Regions from separate parts of the Streptomyces sp. NPDC051452 genome, predicted to be linked through region 1. Evidence: riboswitches for the same ligand, from Rfam matches in the RefSeq annotation. Region 1 holds a riboswitch; the other holds the start of a gene.

Region 1 (3,413 bases):
CAGTACCCAGCGACGGTTGCAGGAACTCGACACGATGGGCCGTCTGGCCACCCAGCCCTCGCAGTGGAACGCCCCGGCCAACCAGTCCGCCGTCTCGGGCCCCCCGGGCAGCGGGGACCGCACCTACCGGATCCTCAAACTCCCCAACCTCGCGCAGAACCTCTTCACGCTGCTCTACCGCTATGTGGTGGTGCCGTCCGGCCTGAACATGGCGGACCAGACCCTGATCGTGGTGCCCAAGATGACCACCGCCGGCTTCGCCGGATCGTTCTACGTCCTCAACAGCGACACTTCCCTCCACAACGGCACCAGCACCTGCGACTACCTGCTGGTGTACAACTGAGCCAAGAGGACGAAGACTCCGCACAGGACCCCTACGCCCACGAAGGCCCACCGGAACCACGGCGGGCCTTCCCAGCGCTCCGCCCGTCGCACCGCCGCGTAGGAGGAGGTCGTTCCTCGCGTGTGCCCGGCCGTACGGCCGGGCACACGCGGACGACAGCCTTCCGCATCAACATCGACGACGCCGGACGGGTGCGGGCCGTCCCTGGGCCGTCCGAGGTCGACCAACGCTGACAGTCGCCGCCCGCGGGTGACCACCCCCACCCCGCTCTGGCCTGGGCCCCCGGCGATGATCTGCGACACTGGACGTGTTATGCCTGCACCCGGAGAACTCACTTTCGTCGCCCCGCGCGGAGCCAAGAAGCCGCCGCGGCATCTCGCCGACCTCTCGCCCGCCGAGCGCAAGGACGCGGTGGCCGAGATCGGTGAGAAGCCGTTCCGCGCCAAGCAGCTCTCGCAGCACTACTTCGCGCGGTACGCGCACGACCCCGAGCAGTGGACCGACATCCCCGCCGCCTCCCGCGAGAAGCTGCGCGAGGCGCTGTTCCCGGAGCTGATGAGCGTCGTCCGGCATCTGTCGACCGACCAGGGGACCACGCGCAAGACGCTGTGGCGGCTGTTCGACGGCACGCTCGTCGAGTCCGTGCTGATGCGGTACCCGGACCGGGTCACCATGTGCATCAGCTCGCAGGCGGGATGCGGCATGAACTGTCCGTTCTGCGCCACCGGGCAGGCGGGCCTGGACCGGAACCTGTCCACCGCCGAGATCGTCCACCAGATCGTGGACGGCATGCGGGCGCTGCGGGACGGCGAGGTGCCCGGGGGACCGGCGCGCCTGTCCAACATCGTCTTCATGGGGATGGGCGAGCCGCTCGCCAACTACAAGCGCGTGGTCGGCTCCATCCGCGCGCTCACCGACCCCGCCCCGGACGGACTGGGGCTCTCGCAGCGCGGGATCACCGTCTCGACCGTCGGATTGGTGCCGGCCATCCACCGGTTCTCCGACGAGGGCTTCAAGTGCAGGCTCGCGATCTCCCTGCACGCCCCCGACGACGAACTGCGCGACACCCTCGTCCCCGTGAACACGCGGTGGAAGGTGCGCGAGGTGCTGGACGCCGGCTTCGAATACAGCGAGAAGTCCGGCCGCCGGCTGTCCATCGAGTACGCGCTGATCCGGGACATCAACGACCAGGCCTGGCGCGGTGACCGGCTCGGCCGGCTGCTGCGGGGCAGGCCGGTGCACGTCAACCTCATCCCGCTGAACCCGACGCCGGGTTCCAAGTGGACCGCCTCCCGGCCGGAGGACGAGAAGGCGTTCGTCGAGGCAATCGCCGCGCACGGGGTGCCGGTCACGGTCCGGGACACCCGTGGTCAGGAGATCGACGGGGCGTGTGGTCAGCTCGCCGCCACCGAGCGGTAACCTGGCCGGGTCCAGTCCACATATCTTCATATTCCGACAGGGGAGCGCCACAGCGCTGAGAGTGCGGCGATCGGGCCGCAGACCCTCTGAACCTCGCCCAGGTCATTCTGGGTAGGAAGTTCGGTCATCACTCATGCTGTTGCGCCCTGCCCGGGTCCCCTCGTGGAGCCCGGGCGGGGCCGCGTCTCTTCCTGGCCAACCCCCAGGAGGACATCCAGTGCACAACAAGACCTTCGTGGCCGTGGCGGCGGGGCTCTGCCTGGCCGCCCTCCCCGCCCTGACCGGGTGCGGGTCGGGCGGCACCGTGAAGGCCACGGACGCCAAGACCGTGACCCTCGTCAGCCACGACTCCTGGGCCGTCTCCAAGAACGTCCTCGAGGACTTCGAGAAGCGGTCCGGGTACAAGGTGAGGGTCCTCAAGGACGGCGACGCCGGACAGGCCGTCAACAAGGCCCTCCTCACCAAGGACAACCCCCAGGGCGACGTCCTCTTCGGCGTCGACAACACCCTGCTCTCCCGGGCCCTGGACAACGGGCTGTTCCAGCCGTACCGGGCCAAGGACTCCGCTCTGGTCCTGCCGCCGTACCGGGTCGACCAGGACAGGCACCGTGTCACGCCCGTCGACACCGGCGACATCTGCGTCAACTACGACAAGGCCTACTTCAGCGAGCACAAGCTGACCCCGCCGCGGACCTTCGCCGACCTGGCCGACCCCCGGTACAAGAACCTCCTGGTCACCGAGAACGCGGCCACCTCCTCGCCCGGCCTCGGCTTTCTGCTCGGCAGCGCCGCGAAGTTCGGCGACGACCGCTGGCCCGACTACTGGAAGAAGCTCAAGGCCAACGGCGTCAAGGTCGTCGACGGCTGGGAGCAGGCCTACTACCAGGAGTTCTCCGGCTCCTCCGAGGGCAGGAAGGCCGGCGGCGACCGGCCGCTGGTGGTGTCCTACGCCTCCTCCCCGCCCGCCGAGGTGATCTACGCCAAGAAGCGGCCCGCGACCGCCCCGACCGGGGTGTCGGCCGGGACCTGCTTCCGCCAGACCGAGTACGCCGGACTGCTGAGCAACGCGCGGAACGCCAAGGGTGGCAAGGCGCTCCTGGACTTCTTGCTCAGCAGGGAGTTCCAGGACGACATGCCGCTGAACATGTTCGTCTACCCGGTGCGCAAGGGCGCCCAGGTGCCGCCGGAGTTCGTGAAGTACGGCCCCCAGGCCGCGGACCCCCAGATCCTGGCCCCCGACAAGATCGCCGCCGACCGCGACCAGTGGGTCAAGACGTGGACGTCACTCGTACTGAAGTAGCCCCGCGCCGGAGCGGCGGCCGGACAAGCGCGGCACGGCTGGGCCTGATGGCCCTGCCCGTCGCGTTCTTCGCGCTGTTCTTCGCCTGGCCCGTGGCCGCGATCGTCGGCCGCGGCCTGAAGACGGACGGTGGCTGGCAGTTCGGGCGGATCACGGACGTCGTCACGCAACCGGACATCCGGCACGTGTTGTGGTTCACCACCTGGCAGGCGCTCGCCTCCACCGCGCTCACCCTGCTGCTCGCCCTGCCCGCCGCCCATGTCTTCGCCCGTCTGGACTTCCCGGGCAAGCGGCTGCTGCGGGCCGTCGTGACCGTTCCCTTCGTGCTGCCGACCGTCGTCGCCGGCAGCG
Region 2 (3,413 bases), on a different contig from region 1:
TGGCCGTCAGCGGTACGTAGGCGAGGCGCACGCCGGCGTGGACGGTCATGTAGTCCACGCCCTGCTCGGCCTGCTCGATGACGGTGTCCTTGTAGATCTCCCAGGTCAGCTCCTCGGCCCGGCCGTCGACCTTCTCCAGGGCCTGGTAGAGCGGCACCGTGCCGATGGGGACGGGGGAGTTGCGCAGCACCCACTCCCGGGTCGTGTGAATGTTGCGGCCGGTGGAGAGGTCCATGACCGTGTCGGCGCCCCAGCGGGTGGCCCAGGTCATCTTCTCGACCTCCTCCTCGATGGAGGAGGTCACCGCGGAGTTGCCGATGTTGGCGTTCACCTTCACCAGGAACCGCTTGCCGATGATCATCGGCTCGATCTCGGGATGGTTGACGTTGGCCGGCAGCACCGCACGACCTGCGGCGATCTCCTCACGGACCACTTCCGGCGCCACGTTCTCCCGGATGGCCACATACTCCATCTCCGGCGTGATCTCGCCCCTTAGCGCATAGGCGAGTTGGGTCACCGCCGTGCCGGCCCGGCCCCGGCGCGGCTGACGCGCGCGGCCGGGGAACACCGCGTCCAGGTTTCGCAGGCCGCCGCGCGGTGAGGTGTGCTTGATTCCGTCGTCCTCGGGACGGACGGGCCGGCCCGCGTACTCCTCGGTGTCGCCGCGAGTGATGATCCAGTTCTCCCGCAAGGGGGCCAAGCCCCTGCGGACATCGGTGTCCACGAGCGGATCGGTGTACGGGCCCGAGGTGTCGTACAACGTGACCGACTGCCCGTTGGTGAGGTGCACCTGACGGACCGGCACGCGCAGGTCGGGACGCGAGCCCTCGACATACGCCTTGTGCCAGCCGATGGACGTTCCGGCCTCCTCGGACTTTTCGTCCTGGACGGAGACAGGCGTGCGTGCGTCCTTGTTGGTCATGAGACCTACTCCCTACGCCGGCATTACCCGGTAACAGGTTCGGCGGTCGACGCAGCGGTGTCCGTCTGACGACGCTTCCCGCGGAACGTCGTTCGTTCCACGTGAAACATCGCGTGTACGGAGGTCAGCGCCCTCTCAGCCCGGTGCTCCGAGCTCCCGCGTGTGCAAAGGTGCCTCCACGCTAGCGTCATGTGTGGTGCGGTGAACAGTGGGCCCCGGCCCTTCTTGCGATGATCGGGTGGTGACCAGAATGGAGCAGTACCCCTACCAGCCACCCGAGCCGCGCCGCCGCGGCGCCTCGGGGCCGGCCGGTGCGTACGACGGTGAACGCGGTCACGCGGGCCACGGTTCCCCCGGCGACAACGGACAAGGGCATGGCTCCGGCGACGGCAGCACGCACGAGCACGGTTCCGGCGACGGCAGCAGGCAGGAGCTTGGCTCCGGCGGCGGCCAGAGGAGTGGGCACTCACACGGCCACAGTCACAGCCATGGGCCCGCCGCGCCCGTCTCCAAGCATCTGCGCAAGGTCATCGCCGCGATCCTGGTGCCGTTCACCGCGGCGGTCCTGGTCGGTCTGGTGGTGCTCTGGCCCGGGGGAGCGCCGTCCCACAAGCGCACGGGCGTCGGTTTCGACCGCCAGACCCAGCAGGCGACGGTCACCAAAGTCGTCGAGGTGAGCTGCAAGTCGGTGAACGCCTCCGGCGGGACGACCACCGGTGACCCCACCGCCGTTCAGGGCGATCCGGCGGCACGGAAAGCGGGCGGCACCTGCAAGAGGGCGACCGTCCGGGTCGACACCGGCAAGGACAAGGGCCGTACGTTCACCGAGATCGTGCAGCCCGACCAGCCGCGGCAGTTGCACCAGGGCGAGCAGGTCGTGGTCGCCTACGAGCCCTCGGCGCCACGGGAGTTGCAGTATTCGGTGACCGATGTGAACCGGAAGTTCCCCATGGCGCTGCTCGCGGGGATCTTCGCGGTCGCGGTCGTCGTGGTCGGGCGGCTGCGGGGACTGATGGCGTTGATCGCGCTGGCCGTGAGCTTTCTGGTGCTGACCCTGTTCATCCTGCCCGCGATCCTTCAGGGGGCGAATCCGCTGCTGGTGGCCGTCGTCGGGGCGAGTGCGATCATGCTCATCGCGCTCTACATGTGCCACGGGCTGTCGGCCCGCACCTCGGTCGCGGTGCTCGGCACACTGGCCTCCCTCCTACTGATCGGCTTCCTCGGCTCGGAGTTCATCGACTGGGCCGCCCTCACCGGAAACACGGACGACAACACCGGCCTGATCCATGGCCTGTATCCATCGATCGACATGAGCGGCCTGCTGCTGGCCGGCGTCATCATCGGTTCCCTCGGCGTCCTAGACGATGTGACGGTGACGCAGACGTCGGCCGTCTGGGAGTTGCACGAGGCCAATCCCTCGATGGGCTGGCGCGGGCTGTACCGGGCGGGCATCCGCATCGGCCGTGACCACATCGCGTCCGTCGTCAACACGCTCGTGCTCGCCTACGCCGGTGCCGCGCTGCCGTTGCTGCTGCTGTTCTCCATCGCACAGAGCAGCGTGGGGGCCGTGGCCAACAGTGAACTGGTCGCCGAGGAGATCGTGCGGACGCTGGTGGGATCGATCGGCCTGGTGGCCTCGGTCCCGCTCACCACCGCGCTCGCCGCGTTGGTGGTGTCGGCCGACCGGCCCGGCACAGGCAGGCCGGGGGCCGGCGCGGCACAGCCCCTTCCGGCTCGTACCGGCAGAGGCCACCGCCGTAAGCGGTGACCCCCGGCGGGGCCCGTCGTCAGCTCGGGCGCGAACTCGGGTTCGGGTACAGGCGCCGGGCCTGGCTCCGGGCCGGCTCCGGCTCTAGGACGCGCCTCGCCGCCCGCATGGGCCCTTCCGGTGCAGAAGCGTTCCTGCACGCGGTTCGACGTACGGGCCGGAGTACTCGGCGCTCCAGCTCGCGACGCTTCAGCCGGCGCTCTGCTCCTCGGCCAGGATGCGGTCCAGGGCCTCGTCGAGATGAGCGTCGAAGTCGGCCAGCGCACCCTCCTGACCGAGCGGCACGAGCTTGTCCGTCCGGTCGAGGAAGGCCACGAGCGGTGGTGTGGACGAGCGGAACAGGGCCTGGTCGCATCCGACCTGAAGCCGGATCAGCACCTCGCCCAGCACCTCCGTATCGGCGGGCGCGATACGCACGTCCCCCTCCCCGCACGGCCGGCCGACTCCGTCGATCAGGAGCTCCCGTCCGAAGGCCCAGGTCACCGGGGCATCGCCGGGCAGGTGGAAGGTGAGGCGCACCGCATAGGGATCCCGGGTCTCATAGCGCAACTCCACCGGAATGCGGAAGGAGAGCTCCTCCGAGACGAGAAAGCTCATCATGACCTCTGCCTGTACGGACTCGCGCATCGCCTACCCCGTCATATGACATTGACTGGCCGGGATTCATCCCTCGACCGTGGTCAAATCTTGCTTAAAGTACACGACAGATCACAAGGAGTAGGT

The links. Region 1 has a riboswitch for thiamine pyrophosphate ahead of ACIBA9_RS34095 (thiamine ABC transporter substrate binding subunit). Riboswitches for the same ligand answer to the same signal wherever they lie in the genome.
Region 2: it holds a riboswitch for thiamine pyrophosphate, as region 1 does, so the genes downstream of both, thiC (phosphomethylpyrimidine synthase ThiC) here and ACIBA9_RS34095 (thiamine ABC transporter substrate binding subunit) in region 1, are expected to answer to the same signal.

What each region holds. Positions count from the first base shown of each region.
Region 1 is NZ_JBITEB010000021.1:44,883-48,295, reverse strand. Features, by position in the region: gene ACIBA9_RS34105 (CDP-diacylglycerol diphosphatase) at 1-343, shown strand, start outside; gene rlmN (23S rRNA (adenine(2503)-C(2))-methyltransferase RlmN) at 656-1,762, shown strand; TPP riboswitch at 1,791-1,898, shown strand; gene ACIBA9_RS34095 (thiamine ABC transporter substrate binding subunit) at 1,980-3,062, shown strand; gene ACIBA9_RS34090 (ABC transporter permease) at 3,110-3,413, shown strand, end outside.
Region 2 is NZ_JBITEB010000022.1:26,365-29,777, reverse strand. Features, by position in the region: gene thiC (phosphomethylpyrimidine synthase ThiC) at 1-922, opposite strand, end outside; TPP riboswitch at 915-1,092, opposite strand; gene ACIBA9_RS34680 (YibE/F family protein) at 1,173-2,690, shown strand; gene ACIBA9_RS34675 (SsgA family sporulation/cell division regulator) at 2,880-3,317, opposite strand.